Regions from separate parts of the Psychrobacillus sp. FSL K6-1267 genome, predicted to be linked through region 2. Evidence: a T-box and tRNA genes for the amino acid it is inferred to sense, from the RefSeq annotation. Region 2 holds a T-box; the other holds one or more tRNA genes.
The links. The T-box of region 2 lies ahead of tyrS (tyrosine--tRNA ligase). A T-box ahead of a tRNA ligase gene usually reads a tRNA of that ligase, here a tRNA-Tyr.
Positions count from the first base shown of each region.

Region 1: it encodes a tRNA-Tyr, which carries the amino acid that the T-box ahead of tyrS (tyrosine--tRNA ligase) is inferred to sense. The anticodon was not compared.

Region 1 is NZ_JBBOOR010000001.1:3,959,044-3,966,539, reverse strand. It holds rRNA gene MHB55_RS20340 (23S ribosomal RNA) at 1-2,420, shown strand, start outside; rRNA gene rrf (5S ribosomal RNA) at 2,477-2,592, shown strand; gene MHB55_RS20330 (hypothetical protein) at 3,341-3,487, shown strand; tRNA gene MHB55_RS20325 (tRNA-Asn) at 4,165-4,239, shown strand; tRNA gene MHB55_RS20320 (tRNA-Thr) at 4,247-4,319, shown strand; tRNA gene MHB55_RS20315 (tRNA-Val) at 4,427-4,502, shown strand; tRNA gene MHB55_RS20310 (tRNA-Tyr) at 4,524-4,607, shown strand; tRNA gene MHB55_RS20305 (tRNA-Gln) at 4,613-4,687, shown strand; tRNA gene MHB55_RS20300 (tRNA-Ala) at 4,709-4,781, shown strand; gene MHB55_RS20295 (GNAT family N-acetyltransferase) at 4,894-5,472, shown strand; gene rocF (arginase) at 5,543-6,448, shown strand; gene sigW (RNA polymerase sigma factor SigW) at 6,625-7,197, shown strand; gene MHB55_RS20280 (anti-sigma factor) at 7,212-7,496, shown strand, end outside.
Region 2 is NZ_JBBOOR010000001.1:2,735,018-2,742,513, reverse strand. It holds gene MHB55_RS13940 (amino acid ABC transporter substrate-binding protein) at 1-70, shown strand, start outside; gene MHB55_RS13935 (amino acid ABC transporter permease) at 57-746, shown strand; gene MHB55_RS13930 (ATP-binding cassette domain-containing protein) at 783-1,517, shown strand; gene MHB55_RS13925 (transglycosylase domain-containing protein) at 1,886-4,801, opposite strand; T-box leader at 4,900-5,095, shown strand; gene tyrS (tyrosine--tRNA ligase) at 5,177-6,442, shown strand; gene MHB55_RS13915 (DUF3006 family protein) at 6,754-7,002, shown strand; gene MHB55_RS13910 (VOC family protein) at 7,182-7,496, shown strand, end outside.

The DNA of each region.
Region 1 (7,496 bases), 1.2 Mb from region 2:
GTGAGGGAAAGGTGAAAAGCACCCCGGAAGGGGAGTGAAATAGACCCTGAAACCGTGTGCCTACAAATAGTCAAAGCCCGTTAACGGGTGATGGCGTGCCTTTTGTAGAATGAACCGGCGAGTTACGATTACATGCGAGGTTAAGTTGAGAAGACGGAGCCGCAGCGAAAGCGAGTCTGAATAGGGCGAATGAGTATGTGGTCGTAGACCCGAAACCAGGTGATCTACCCATGTCCAGGATGAAGGTAAGGTAACACTTACTGGAGGTCCGAACCCACGCACGTTGAAAAGTGCGGGGATGAGGTGTGGGTAGCGGAGAAATTCCAATCGAACCTGGAGATAGCTGGTTCTCTCCGAAATAGCTTTAGGGCTAGCCTCAAACGTTAGAATCTTGGAGGTAGAGCACTGTTTGGACTAGGGGCCCATCCCGGGTTACCGAATTCAGACAAACTCCGAATGCCAATGATTTATGTTTGGGAGTCAGACTGCGAGTGATAAGATCCGTAGTCAAGAGGGAAACAGCCCAGACCACCAGCTAAGGTCCCAAAGTATTTGTTAAGTGGAAAAGGATGTGGCGTTGCTTAGACAACCAGGATGTTGGCTTAGAAGCAGCCATCATTTAAAGAGTGCGTAATAGCTCACTGGTCGAGTGACGCTGCGCCGAAAATGTATCGGGGCTAAACAAATCACCGAAGCTGTGGATTGATACCTTTGGTATCAGTGGTAGGAGAGCGTTCTAAGGGCGTTGAAGTCAGACCGGAAGGACTGGTGGAGCGCTTAGAAGTGAGAATGCCGGTATGAGTAGCGAAAGATGGGTGAGAATCCCATCCACCGTATGACTAAGGTTTCCTGAGGAAGGCTCGTCCGCTCAGGGTTAGTCGGGACCTAAGTCGAGGCCGATAGGCGTAGACGATGGACAACAGGTTGATATTCCTGTACCACCACCCCACCGTTTGAGTGATGGGGGGACGCAGTAGGATAGGGTAAGCGTGCTGTTGGTTATGCACGTCCAAGCAGTGAGGTGTGAGTGTAGGCAAATCCGCACTCTGTAACATTGAGCTGTGATGGCGAGGACTTAGTCCGAAGTTCCTGATTTCACACTGCCAAGAAAAGCCTCTAACGAGGTGGGAGGTGCCCGTACCGCAAACCGACACAGGTAGTCGAGGAGAGAATCCTAAGGTGAGCGAGAGAACTCTCGTTAAGGAACTCGGCAAAATGACCCCGTAACTTCGGGAGAAGGGGTGCTCTTTTGGGTGTATAGCCTAGAAGAGCCGCAGTGAATAGGCCCAGGCGACTGTTTAGCAAAAACACAGGTCTCTGCAAAACCGTAAGGTGAAGTATAGGGGCTGACGCCTGCCCGGTGCTGGAAGGTTAAGAGGAGTGCTTAGCGCAAGCGAAGGTGCGAATTGAAGCCCCAGTAAACGGCGGCCGTAACTATAACGGTCCTAAGGTAGCGAAATTCCTTGTCGGGTAAGTTCCGACCCGCACGAAAGGCGTAACGATCTGGGCACTGTCTCAACGAGAGACTCGGTGAAATTATAGTACCTGTGAAGATGCAGGTTACCCGCGACAGGACGGAAAGACCCCGTGGAGCTTTACTGTAGCTTGATATTGAATTTTGGTGCAACTTGTACAGGATAGGTAGGAGCCTTAGAGCCCGGAGCGCCAGCTTCGGAGGAGGCGTCGGTGGGATACTACCCTGGTTGTATTGAAATTCTAACCCATACCCGTAACCCGGGTAGGAGACAGTGTCAGGCGGGCAGTTTGACTGGGGCGGTCGCCTCCTAAAGTGTAACGGAGGCGCCCAAAGGTTCCCTCAGAATGGTTGGAAATCATTCGAAGAGTGTAAAGGCAGAAGGGAGCTTGACTGCGAGACCTACAAGTCGAGCAGGGTCGAAAGACGGGCTTAGTGATCCGGTGGTTCCGCATGGAAGGGCCATCGCTCAACGGATAAAAGCTACCCCGGGGATAACAGGCTTATCTCCCCCAAGAGTCCACATCGACGGGGAGGTTTGGCACCTCGATGTCGGCTCATCGCATCCTGGGGCTGTAGTCGGTCCCAAGGGTTGGGCTGTTCGCCCATTAAAGCGGTACGCGAGCTGGGTTCAGAACGTCGTGAGACAGTTCGGTCCCTATCCGTCGTGGGCGTAGGAAATTTGAGAGGAGCTGTCCTTAGTACGAGAGGACCGGGATGGACACACCGCTGGTGTACCAGTTGTTCTGCCAAGGGCATCGCTGGGTAGCTATGTGTGGACGGGATAAGTGCTGAAAGCATCTAAGCACGAAGCCCCCCTCAAGATGAGATTTCCCATTACGCAAGTAAGTAAGATCCCTCAAAGACGATGAGGTAGATAGGTTCGGGGTGGAAGCGTGGCGACACGTGCAGCTGACGAATACTAATCGATCGAGGACTTAACCAAATTGTTTGTTTCCATTAATGATGTCTTTTATCCAGTTTTGAGTGAACAACTCAAAGTCTAGTGATGATGGCGAAGAGGTCACACCCGTTCCCATACCGAACACGGAAGTTAAGCTCTTCAGCGCCGATGGTAGTTGGGGGTCTCCCCCTGCAAGAGTAGGACGTCGCTGGGCACTATAGGAAGTCGTTACCGAGTAATCGGTGGCGGCTTTTTTGTATTAAGAGAAAAAGGCCGAAGGCAATCATCATTATCTAAGCAAGTGTGCGAGAAAGCAGAGGGGTAAAGAGTTCGAGGAAGCAAGGAAGAGAGGCTCGGAGCGTATAGCATACGCGAGAACCGAACGACTGCGGCTGACGAAGAAATCTGCCGTCCATCTGGTTTCGCAGCCTGCGCCGATGGTAGTTGGGGGTCCCCCTGCAAGAGTAGGACGTCGCTGGGCACTATAGGAAGTCGTTACCGAGTAATCGGTGGCGGCTTTTTGTTTGTTATAAAGAAATTAGAAGTGCCGAAGGCACTAACCAATTCTATCTAAGCAAGTGTGCGAGAAAGCAGAGGGGCAAAGAGTTCAAGGAAGCAAGGAAGAGAGGCTCGGAGCGTATAGCATACGCGAGAACCGAACGACTGCGGCTGACGAAGAAATCTGCCGTCCACCTGGTTTCGCAGCTCAAAAGCATCTAAATAAAAAGATGCTATTCATTAATAATGTTAAGTGTTTCTTATATTGCTAATGGCTCTGATGAAGAAAAAAGTTAATTTATCGAAAAATGGTATGGTGAAGGTTGCCCAACATATATTAAAATTAATTTAATCAATACTGAATATTTTTGCTAAAATAGAAAAAAATTATGAAGGTGTTCACGTTACACTAACGCGGCAGTTTCGTTACCGAAGGTATAAATTAGAGGATTCGGAGATGTTGGATGGCAAAGAAAAAAAAAGAAAAGCAGGATGGGTTTTTTAAAGAAATTTTAGGTGAGATTGGTGGTTCTATAATATTTGAAGTGGTCTGGAACATCATAATGTTTATACCAAGAGTAATAATTCGCTTGATTTCAACCCTTTGGTGAAGTCATTATTTCCTATTTTAACTTATAATCACTTTAGTAAAATGGACAGTAAATGCATGAGCTTGAAGATACACTTCCTAGCTCACTTTTTGTGAATTTTAAATCAACCTTTCTCTTTAACATAGCCTTGTTAATAAAAAGATAAAAAGTTCTCCACTTATAAAGAAATAGGATGGCTCCCGAAATTGTATCTTCGGTAGCCGCTCTACTCGTAGGAAGGACAACAATTCCCTTATTATCAAAAGCTGCATTAAAAACGTTTCGAGTGTTGTAGGTTGGCGCAGGACTGTCGATGCAATAGGATGACCGAAAAAGAGAGGGATTGTCGTGACGTAAGTCATGACAATCCCTCTCAAAAAACTCCTCGGTTATCTTATAAGTAAAAGACCAGTCCGAAGCCATCAGGAAACACACTATCCATTTCAGAAGGATCAATTAAACTAACTTTCCCTGTATAATTAAATATTTAAAGGCCAATATAACATGGTGAAGCAATTCCAATGAAATAATTCCAAATATAGAAAAAGGACACATATTTAAACTAAATATTTTACTTTAACTCCTTAAATTCTATAATATTACATTTTAAATATTTCATTGGGAAAATATCTAAATTAAGCTTGAAATTTAAAGTATACTTGTTATAATTATATTTGTACTTTAAATGATAAGAACGTTCCGAAGTAGCTCAGTGGTAGAGCAATCGGCTGTTAACCGATCGGTCGTAGGTTCGAGTCCTACCTTCGGAGCCATTTTTATGCTTCCATAGCTCAGTAGGTAGAGTGCTTCCATGGTAAGGAAGAGGTCACCGGTTCAAATCCGGTTGGAAGCTTTTCTCATTACTAAAAGCAGGGAAAACATACATAAAAAAGTGCTTGTTTTGAAGATAGCTTTATGCTAAAATATTTATTGTCCGGTTTTTAATTAGGACACAGCAACGGAGGATTAGCTCAGCTGGGAGAGCATCTGCCTTACAAGCAGAGGGTCGGCGGTTCGAGCCCGTCATCCTCCACCATTTATGTTTTATGATTAGCCTGGAGGGGTAGCGAAGTGGCTAAACGCGGCGGACTGTAAATCCGCTCCTTAGGGTTCGGCGGTTCGAATCCGTCCCCCTCCACCAGTTATTGGGGTATAGCCAAGCGGTAAGGCAACGGATTTTGATTCCGTCATGCCCTGGTTCGAATCCAGGTACCCCAGCCATTACAACTCAGCATAAATTGTGGGGCCTTAGCTCAGCTGGGAGAGCGCCTGCCTTGCACGCAGGAGGTCAGCGGTTCGATCCCGCTAGGCTCCATCTATAAAACTCTTTCCATTTAATATGGGAAGAGTTTTTTTGATTCAAAAAATATATTCATCATACTCTAAAAGCGTTATGATTAGAAAAAAGAACAAAGGGTGTGTAATCGGTGGAAAAATTAACTCATAAAGACGTTACGTTAAGGTTATTAACCGAATCGGATATATCTATGCTATGGGAGCTATACGAGCCTAGCGTATTTAAATATATGCTAAATAAGATAGAGGATGAGCAGCAGTTAAGGCAATGGCTACAAGCTGGTATTGAGCAGATGAATGACCAAAAAAATGCTATTGCTTATGTAGTAGAACACACTACTACCAAAAAAATAATGGGTACTACTCGCATTTATAACATAGATCGAGTTAATCATGCTTGTGAAATCGGTTCTACTTTCTATGGAAAACAATATCAACGTACACATGTGAACACGACATGTAAACTTTTGCTGCTCAATTATTGCTTTGAAGATCTTGGTATGATCCGCGTACAGTTTAAAACTGATGAGCTAAATTTGCCATCTCAACAAGCAATTGAAAGGATTGGGGGTATCAGAGAAGGTGTGTTAAGAAATGAACGCATCAGGTCTGATGGAACAGTTAGAAATACAGTGGTATACTCCATTGTGGATTATGAGTGGGCAGAGGTTAAAAAACAACTAAAGTTTTTATTGAATAAATATACATAAAATTGCTCGGTTGAGCCAACTGACCCTTAGGATTTACAATGGATGTATGAACTGAAGGGGGTATAAAATAATGAATAAATTAAATGTATCAATTATCGGTGTTCCTATGGATCTTGGGCAAAATAGAAGAGGAGTCGACATGGGACCTAGTGCCATACGATATGCTGGTGTCGTTGAGCGTTTAAAAGCTCTTGGGCATACGGTGAAAGATGAAGGAGACATTTTAATCAGTCAAACTAGAGAAGAAAAGTCACCTAATACAACTCTTCGAAATTTAGAACAAGTGATAGAAGCAAATACAGCTTTAGCTAACAAAGTCCATTCCGTTGTGACAGAAGGAGAATTTCCACTTGTCCTTGGAGGAGACCATAGCATTGCAATTGGTACATTAGCAGGGCTCTCGGATCAATATGAAAATCTAGGTGTTATTTGGTATGATGCTCATGCTGACTTAAACACAGCTGAAACATCTCCATCAGGTAATATTCACGGAATGCCGCTAGCAGTAAGTATCGGCCTAGGTCATGATGATTTAGTGAATATCCGTGACTTTGCGCCAAAGATTAAACCGGAGAACATTGTAATCATCGGAGCACGTTCAGTTGACCCAGGGGAAAGAGAACTGATTAAAGAAAAAGGTATTAAAGTTTTCTCCATGCATGAAATAGATAAACTCGGGATGACAGAGGTTATGAATCAAACAATGGCTTATTTCCTAGAACGTAAAGTAGACGGAGTTCATTTATCATTAGATTTAGATGGACTAGATCCACTTTATACTCCTGGAGTTGGGACACCAGTACCAGGTGGAATAAGCTATCGTGAAAGTCATTTAGCTATGGAAATGCTGTATTCTTCCCATTTAATTACTTCAGCGGAGTTTGTGGAAGTAAACCCTATCCTGGATGAAAAAAATAGAACAGCTGATGCGGCAGTCGCACTTATGGGCTCATTATTTGGAGAAAGTTTAATATAATTGTTTTAAGTATTTTTTTGAAAAGCAGGCAAATGGTCTGCTTTTTCTTTTTTTTAAATCAACACAAAGCTGGAAATGTTTGATAAAATTAAAAATAACATAAAAAAATGAAACCTGTTGAATCCTTAAACGTATAGGTAGAGACAGCCGCATAGAGCGGAGGGGAAAATCACACGATGGATGCGTTAGTTAACAAGAGAATAAAACAAGTGTTAAAAGGAGATAAAGACGCATTCGCGGAGATTGTCGACCTTTACCAAAATAGGCTTTTCCAAGTTTGCTATCGAATGCTTGGCAATCGTCACGAGGCTGAGGACATTGCACAGGAAGCATTTGTGCGAGCCTATATTAATATTCACACGTTTGATCAAAAAAGAAAATTTTCAACATGGCTTTATCGTATAGCAACAAACTTATGTATCGACCGTATACGTAAAAAAAAGCCTGATTATTATTTAGATGCAGAAGTAAAGGGTACGGAAGGTCTAGATATGTATTCCCAAATTGCAGCGTCTGAGGAACTTCCTGAAGAAGAACTGATGAAGCTAGAGCTACAAGAAAGAATTCAATATGAGATTAGCAGGCTTCCTGATAAGTATCGATCCGCAATTGTACTTAAATATATGGAGGAATTATCTTTACAGGAAATTAGTGAAATTTTAGACCTCCCATTGGGTACAGTGAAAACAAGAATTCATAGAGGTCGGGAAGCACTTCGAAAACAATTAAGTAAACAACCTAATCTATAATAGGAGGAATCATGATGAGTGCGTGTCCAGAACGAATTGTTCACTATATGCATGAATATCTAGATGGTGAAATTAGTCGTGAACACGAGCTGGAGCTCAAATCACACTTGCAATCATGCCCGGAATGTCGTAATCATATGCACGAGCTGAGCGATGTGGTGGCTTTTGTGAAGGGTGCTGCTCATATAGAGGCACCAAATGATTTTACTCTTTCCGTTATGTCTAGACTTCCAAAAGAGAAATCACATACTGGAGTAAGCAGATGGTTCAGACAACATCCGGTTATGACTGCAGCTGCA
Region 2 (7,496 bases):
CGAAATGATCGAAGATGGCACGTACAACGAAATTTCTGAGAAATGGTTCGGCGAAAATGTTTTGGAATGATCCTGATAAAGTGGAGCGCTATATAGATATTGCTCAATCTTCTCTCCTCCCTCTGCTGGAGGGTGCTGTTGTATATACGCTCCCATTGACGCTAATTACATTCGTTTGTGGACTTGTACTAGCAATTCTTACAGCGTTGGCTAGAATATCAACCATCAAACCGTTCCAATGGATTGCACGCATTTATGTCTCCGCCATTCGGGGAACGCCTTTATTGGTACAGTTGTTTATTCTATTTTATGGTTTGGGATCAGTTGGGGTTGTCATTGACCCGTTCCCAGCCGCTGTTATTGGGTTTTCATTGAATGTGGGGGCATACGCTTCTGAAGTGATCCGTGCGGCTATCCTATCTATCCCTAAAGGGCAGTGGGAAGCTGCACAAATGATAGGGATGACTTATTCCCAGACATTGCGCCGAGTGATTTTGCCTCAGGCTACAAGAGTATCCATCCCGCCTCTTTCGAATACATTCATCGGCCTGGTGAAAGATACTTCTTTGGCATCTGCTATTCTAGTAACCGAAATGTTTAGAAGAGCGCAAGAGATTGCGGCATTCAACTATGAGGTCCTATTACTTTATACTGAGGTTGCTATCCTGTATTGGATCATCTGTTTCTTGCTTTCGCTTGTCCAAGGTAGATTGGAAAATCGATTCGATCGCTACGTAATGAAATAAATCTATTTAACGGATGAAGTAGAAAGGAGAATAGGATTGATAAAAATTAATGGACTGCACAAACGATTTGGCGACCTTGAAGTTTTGAAGGGAATCGACCTGGAAATCGATCAAGGTAAAGTGGTCGTTGTCATCGGACCTTCAGGTTCTGGAAAAACGACTTTGCTTCGCTGTCTGAATATACTGGAAGTCCCTTCGGCTGGGAGTATTTCCATTGACGGCCAAACGATTGATTTTTCCAAACCTGTACCTAAGAAAGAAGTTGATTTAATCAGAAGAAAATCAGCAATGGTTTTCCAGCACTACAATCTTTTCCCTCATATGACGGCACTTCAGAACGTCATGGAAGGGCCGATGATCGTGCAACAGAAATCAAAAGAAGAAGCCCGTCAAAAAGCAACACAATTATTGACTAAAGTAGGGCTGGGAGACAAACTTGACTATTATCCACATCAGCTTTCTGGCGGACAACAGCAGCGTGTAGGGATTGCCAGAGCCCTTGCGCTAGAGCCAAAAGTAATGCTTTTCGATGAACCGACTTCTGCACTGGATCCCGAGCTCGTAGGGGAAGTACTGCAGGTCATGAAAGATCTCGCAGGGACGGGCATTACCATGGTCGTAGTTACCCATGAAATGCGGTTTGCAAACGATGTAGCATCTGAAGTTATCTTTATGGATCAAGGGAAGGTCGTCGAACGAAGCCAGCCGTCCGAGATGTTCACAAATCCTAAAGAAGAGCGGACACGACAGTTCCTGAATTTGATTCAATAATGAAAAGCCCTTTCCTCAATTCAGTGATTTATTGAGGTAGGGCTTTTATTATGATTCGGTGATGGGAAGTCTATTTTCCTGTTCTGTTCTTTCTACAGAGCGATCGAGCATCAACTGGTTCTTGCGTTGAGTAGTTATATGGTTAATTTTGAACTTGTGAACTTTTATTAGACCAAATTTTGGGGTTTCGATTGGTATTATACTACTTAATGCAACATTGATTTGGAGAAAAAAAAAGTAATGATAATCGATTTTTTAAGAGGGGGAGAGATAGAACTTCCCCATCCTCACACGTCGTTTTTAACGTTCTAAAGATGTGAGTATATAAAGAAGGCGGTGACTTTTGTCACCGCCTTCTTCTTTATTAGTTACGGAGTAGACTCTTCTGGTGTAGTTGGCTCTACAGGAGGAGTGATAATTACATCACTTCCGCCACCATTACCATCACCAGGGGCAGGCTGCTCAGGCTCTTCTCCCACTGGCTCCTCGGGAGGAAGAACTGGGATTACTGGATCTGGCGCATTCAAAGTAGTTATATTAGAAGCACCAGACTGTAGACCAGTGATATCTACTGTTACTACCACATATTGTCCAGGAGAAGTAATTTGATGACTATAGTTTTCCGCCTCGAGCTTAGTCGTTATAAGAACTCTGTTTCCATTCACCACTTGATATACACGATAACCAACTACATCATTAGAAGCTGATTTCGTCCAAGTCATTGTGTTTCCTGAAAGAGAGGTGACAACTGGAGCTGGTGGAGCACCGTCTGCCTCAAATACTTTTTCTGATACGACATTGCTAGCAAATGATGAGTCGTTCGGGAATAGCTTACTAGCGTCCCCACCAAAGCGACCAAGCATTCGTTTTATAAAACTCTCGCTTACTCCATGTCCACCTGCAACAACAAATTCACTTGGAGTAGAGTCCAATGAACGGTACTTACTTCCGTTGATGACTACGTAAGACGATGATACTAAACTATCATCAGCCTGAGTAGGCAACATCACCTTTGCATTAAATAAGTCAGATTTCACAAGACCTGCTTGTTCACATGCAGTAGAAGGTGCTAGACCAGAAATACCACAGAATGACCTAGATACCACTCCATCAGGTGCTTTGAAAGCGTTTGGTGCATCCACAAGCTCGGGGTTGATATCGTACATTGCATTCATCATATTGGACCAAAGTGTATTAATACGAACGCTTGGGTGTCCATAACGGTTGTTCATATGGAATAGCGTAAGCTTTTGCTCGTCATAACCTAGCCAGACACCTAAGGAAACATTAGGGTTATAGCCTATTAGCCACGAATCACTGTGTCCTTGTGTTGTACCAGTTTTTGCTCCAAAATCTGATTGGAATTTTAGACGAGAATTTGCTAATTTAGCTGTACCTTGTGTCATAACATCTCTTAAAATATCAGTCATAATGTAAGCTGTCTGTGGACTAAAAACATCGACAGGCTCTACTTTGTGCTGGTAAATAAGATTCCCTTCAACATCTTCTATCTTTTCAATCATATATGCATCAATGAACTGACCATTATTAGCAAAAGTTCCATATGCATTTGTAGTTTCTTCTATAGAAGCTCCTTTTTTCATACCACCAATAGAAAGTGCAAGGTTAGCATATTCATCTTCTTCAATGCTTTTGAAGCCCATTTTCATCATGAAATCAGTTGGCTTTTTATCCTTTATTTGATCGTAAAGTCTAATGGTCGATAAGTTTTGGGAGGTAGTAACTGCTTGTCGAGCTGAAATAATTCCTAACTCCTGAGCAGTTGTATAGTTAGTTGGTGCCCATTTGTTTCCGTTATCATTAATATTAAATTTAACATCTGCAAGGGGGCTTCCGGCTCCGATAATACCGTATTCAAGAGCAGGTGCATATACTACCAATGGTTTAATAGTAGAACCCATTGAGCGCACAGCCTGAGTAGCATGATTATATTGCTCTACATTATAATCACGTCCACCTAGGAAGGAAAGAATTCGACCGGTTCCGTTTTCAATCAGCATACTGCCGACTTGGACAGGAAAATCTTTTGTAATTGTTTCTCCAGTAGTAGGGTCCTTCACACTAATATTAGTATAAGTATGACCATAGGATTCAAATTCGTCCCTTACTTGAAGCATTTTCTCATACATATCTTTGTTGATAGTAGTATGAATACGATAGCCACCAGTGCTTGCAGCACGTTGAGCCATAATATTGTACTTCTCGATTAGAGGATCACCGTTTTCCAAGGCCTCTAAATCGACTCCATCCTTTTCAGCTAGCTGAACGCTTAAAATATCTCGTACTCTCTTTTCAATCTCAAAGGTTAACCAAGGATATTTTTCTTCTGGAAGAGCTTCCTTACTTCTAAAATCTTTTGTAATATCATAGTTAACAGAAGCTTCATATTCAGCTTCAGTTATGTAACCTGTTTCTTTCATACGATATAAAACAACCTTCATACGGTCAATTCCATGCTGTAACGATTCTCCTTCTTTTAAAACACCACCATTACTAAAAGGCGTATATTTGAATGGGGCTTGGGGAATCCCAGCAATGTATGCAGCTTGAGGAAGTGTAAGGTCTTTCGCCTTCACATTAAAAATTCCCTGTGCGGCAGTTTCAATACCAGCGATATTACGACCGTTAGCGTTTCTTCCATAAGGGATGATATTTAGATAGGCTTCTAATATTTCATCCTTAGACATAAATTCCTCTAATCGCATGGCTAAGAGAATTTCTTTTGCTTTTCTTTCATAAGAAACTTCATTTGTTAAAATTTGATTTTTAATCAGCTGTTGAGTAAGTGTTGAACCACCTGTTTGCGTATCTGAGTTTGTCATGTCTTGTAATAGACCACGGATGATTGCTTTAGGAACTATTCCATTATGAACTTTAAAATATTCATCCTCTGTTGCTAGGACTGCATCAATGACATATGGGGAGACATTCGATAATTTTGTTTCAGTTCTTTCTAAATCTGTTCTAAGTTTCCCTAAGTAGACATCTCCAGCGAAGTATATTTCTGAGGTTTCTTCATAATTAAACACAGCAGCTCGCATTTTTTCTTTTTCTCGTAAAGGTTCATCCTTTATTAAAGAAGTAAAATAACCTGCCCCAACAGAAGCGGCAAATATTCCAAGTGTTAGACCAACTACTAAAAATATTAAGCATAAGTTCCACACTACACTTGAAGATATACGCAATCTTCTTGCCCATTTGGTTGATTGCCAGGCATCTACTTTCTCTTTATATAAGTGGAATTTCTCCATCCATTTATTCATTAATTTCTCGACCTCCAAATCAACAATATTATATCATAGTCCTATATTATAGACGATAGTTATTGACATACGATTCAAATTAGGTAAAATAGGTATAACATTTAACGAAGAAAAGTCCGAAGTAGTGCTTATACATACTGTTTAGAGAGCTAACGGTTGGTGAAAGTTAGTCGGTGGTTAAGATGCGAATTACAGGCTTGGAGTTATACGTCGTCACAACGTTACATGTGAAAAAGCGGAAGGATTGTTCCTTCAAGCTGGGTGGTACCGCGCTAACTAATAAGCGTCCCTGCATGATTTTTATCATGCAGGGACTTTTTGTTTTTTGGCAATTAAATCAGTACTGCCTTTTCCAATAATAAGGAGGAGACAAAAATGACAAACTCATTAATTGAAGACCTGCAATGGAGAGGACTTTTGTATCAGCAAACTGATGCAGAAGGAATGGATGAGCTTCTATCCACTGAAAAAGTATCCTTATATTGTGGAGTTGACCCAACTGCAGACAGTATGCATATTGGTCACATTGTTCCGTTATTAACACTTCGCAGATTTCAAATGCATGGTCATCGTCCAATTCTTTTAGTCGGCGGAGCTACTGGAATGATTGGTGACCCGTCTGGTCGTTCAGAAGAAAGACAACTACAAACTACCGAACAAATTGATTTAAATGTTCAAGGGATTAAAAAGCAAATGGAACGTATTTTTGATTTCCAATCTGAAAATGGAGCACAGATGGTAAACAATCGCGAATGGATTGGACCTATGTCTGTTATCGAATTTTTAAGAGATTATGGAAAGCTTATTAATATCAATTATATGCTAGGGAAGGATTCTATTGCTTCACGCTTAGACTCAGGACTTTCCTTTACAGAGTTTGCCTATACATTAATTCAAGGAATCGATTTTAATCACTTATTCAATCATTATGGCTGCCGAGTTCAAGTGGGTGGATCAGATCAATGGGGCAATATTACGACTGGTTTAGAAATAATTCGTAAAACACATGAGGAAGAAACAAAGGCATTTGGCATTACGATTCCTTTAGTGACTAAAGCAGATGGTACTAAATTTGGTAAATCAGCTTCAGGTTCAGTTTGGTTAGATGCACAAAAAACATCTCCATATGAGTTCTACCAATTTTGGATAAATACAGCCGATTCAGATGTTATTAAATACTTGAAAATTTTTACTTTCCTTGAGAGAGAGGAAATCGAAGGATTAGAAGTAACTGTACAAAATGAGCCACATTTACGTAAAGCTCAAATGACTTTAGCAGAAGAAATGACTCGCTTGATACATGGTCAAGAGGCGTTGGATCAAGCGGTGAGAATTTCTCAAGCATTGTTTAGTGGAAACCTAAAGGCGCTTACAGCGGACGAAATGAAGGATGCTTTTAAGGATGTTCCATCGGTAGAAATGACAAAGGATGAAAAAAATATAGTTGATTTCATTGTAGAAGCAACTGTATCTCCATCTAAAAGACAAGCACGTGAAGATGTAACTAATGGTGCTATTTCTATAAATGGCGAAAAAATTACAGAAGTTGGATATGTTGTAGGGCAAGTGGACAGATTAGAAGATGAATTTATGATTATTAGAAGAGGTAAGAAAAACTATAAAATGATTAAATTTGTATAATATTTTAGTTGCTTCTCATACTAATGGGAAGCAATTTTTTTTGTTAAAAATTAGCCTTTTATACGATTTTTATTCAACTTTTTTAAAAACATGCCAAATATTTATGTTATATAGAAAAAGTTTCATGCTTTTCATTAAAAAGGTTAAATTTTGAACGTTTTAAAAAGTTTATATAAATAGTGGACAAAATAGGTGAAAATAAGTAACTATATAGTATAGAATAAGATTTAGGAACACTTCACCTAAAATAATTAAAATAAATTCTTATTATTTTTGAATATATTAGCTTTTAAAAAAGGGGGTTAGTAAACATGGAAGCGAAAAAATATATACTAAATCATTTCGATGATTTTTTTGTTATTCTTTTTGGGAAAAATGATAAAGCTGATAAGCTAGTTATTTTAAAAGAGAAGTTTACAATCGACGCAAAAGAAGGAGATCTTTTAGAGATTTCTATTAACGAAGATAAGACAGGATATGATTTTAAAATTATTCATGAGGAAGCCGATGATAAAAGACAAAGATTATTGGACTTAATCGAGAATATGGAAAAGAACTAAAAACCTTGAAGCTGATTTAGCTTCAAGGTTTTCTTTTTGAAAAATAATCTTTGGGGAAATAGATTAAAATAGTAAATTATTTAGTTGATTAAGTAGTGGGAAATCATAAATTATTAAAGGGAAATCTGGAAAGACATCGAATAGTAAATACATAATATACAAAGGTAGGAGGACACATATTGGGAACATCGTTATTAAATGGAGTAGAGGGAATTTTTATTCCTGTGAAGAATCCAGCTGTTTCAGCACAATGGTATGAAACCGTTCTAGGATTTAAGTTAAATTATATTGAAGAAGAAGCAGCTGTCATGAAAATATCGAATAATTCACCGACTGTCGTTTGTTTAGTTAAAGTAGAAAATTATACGCCTATGAAATTTCCTTCCAATAATTTTGGAGTGGGGAAATATGTTAACTTTATACCAGAAAATATTGAGAAACTTTACGATGAGCTAAAAAACAAAGGAATTGCAGTAAAACCCCTTGAAGGTGAT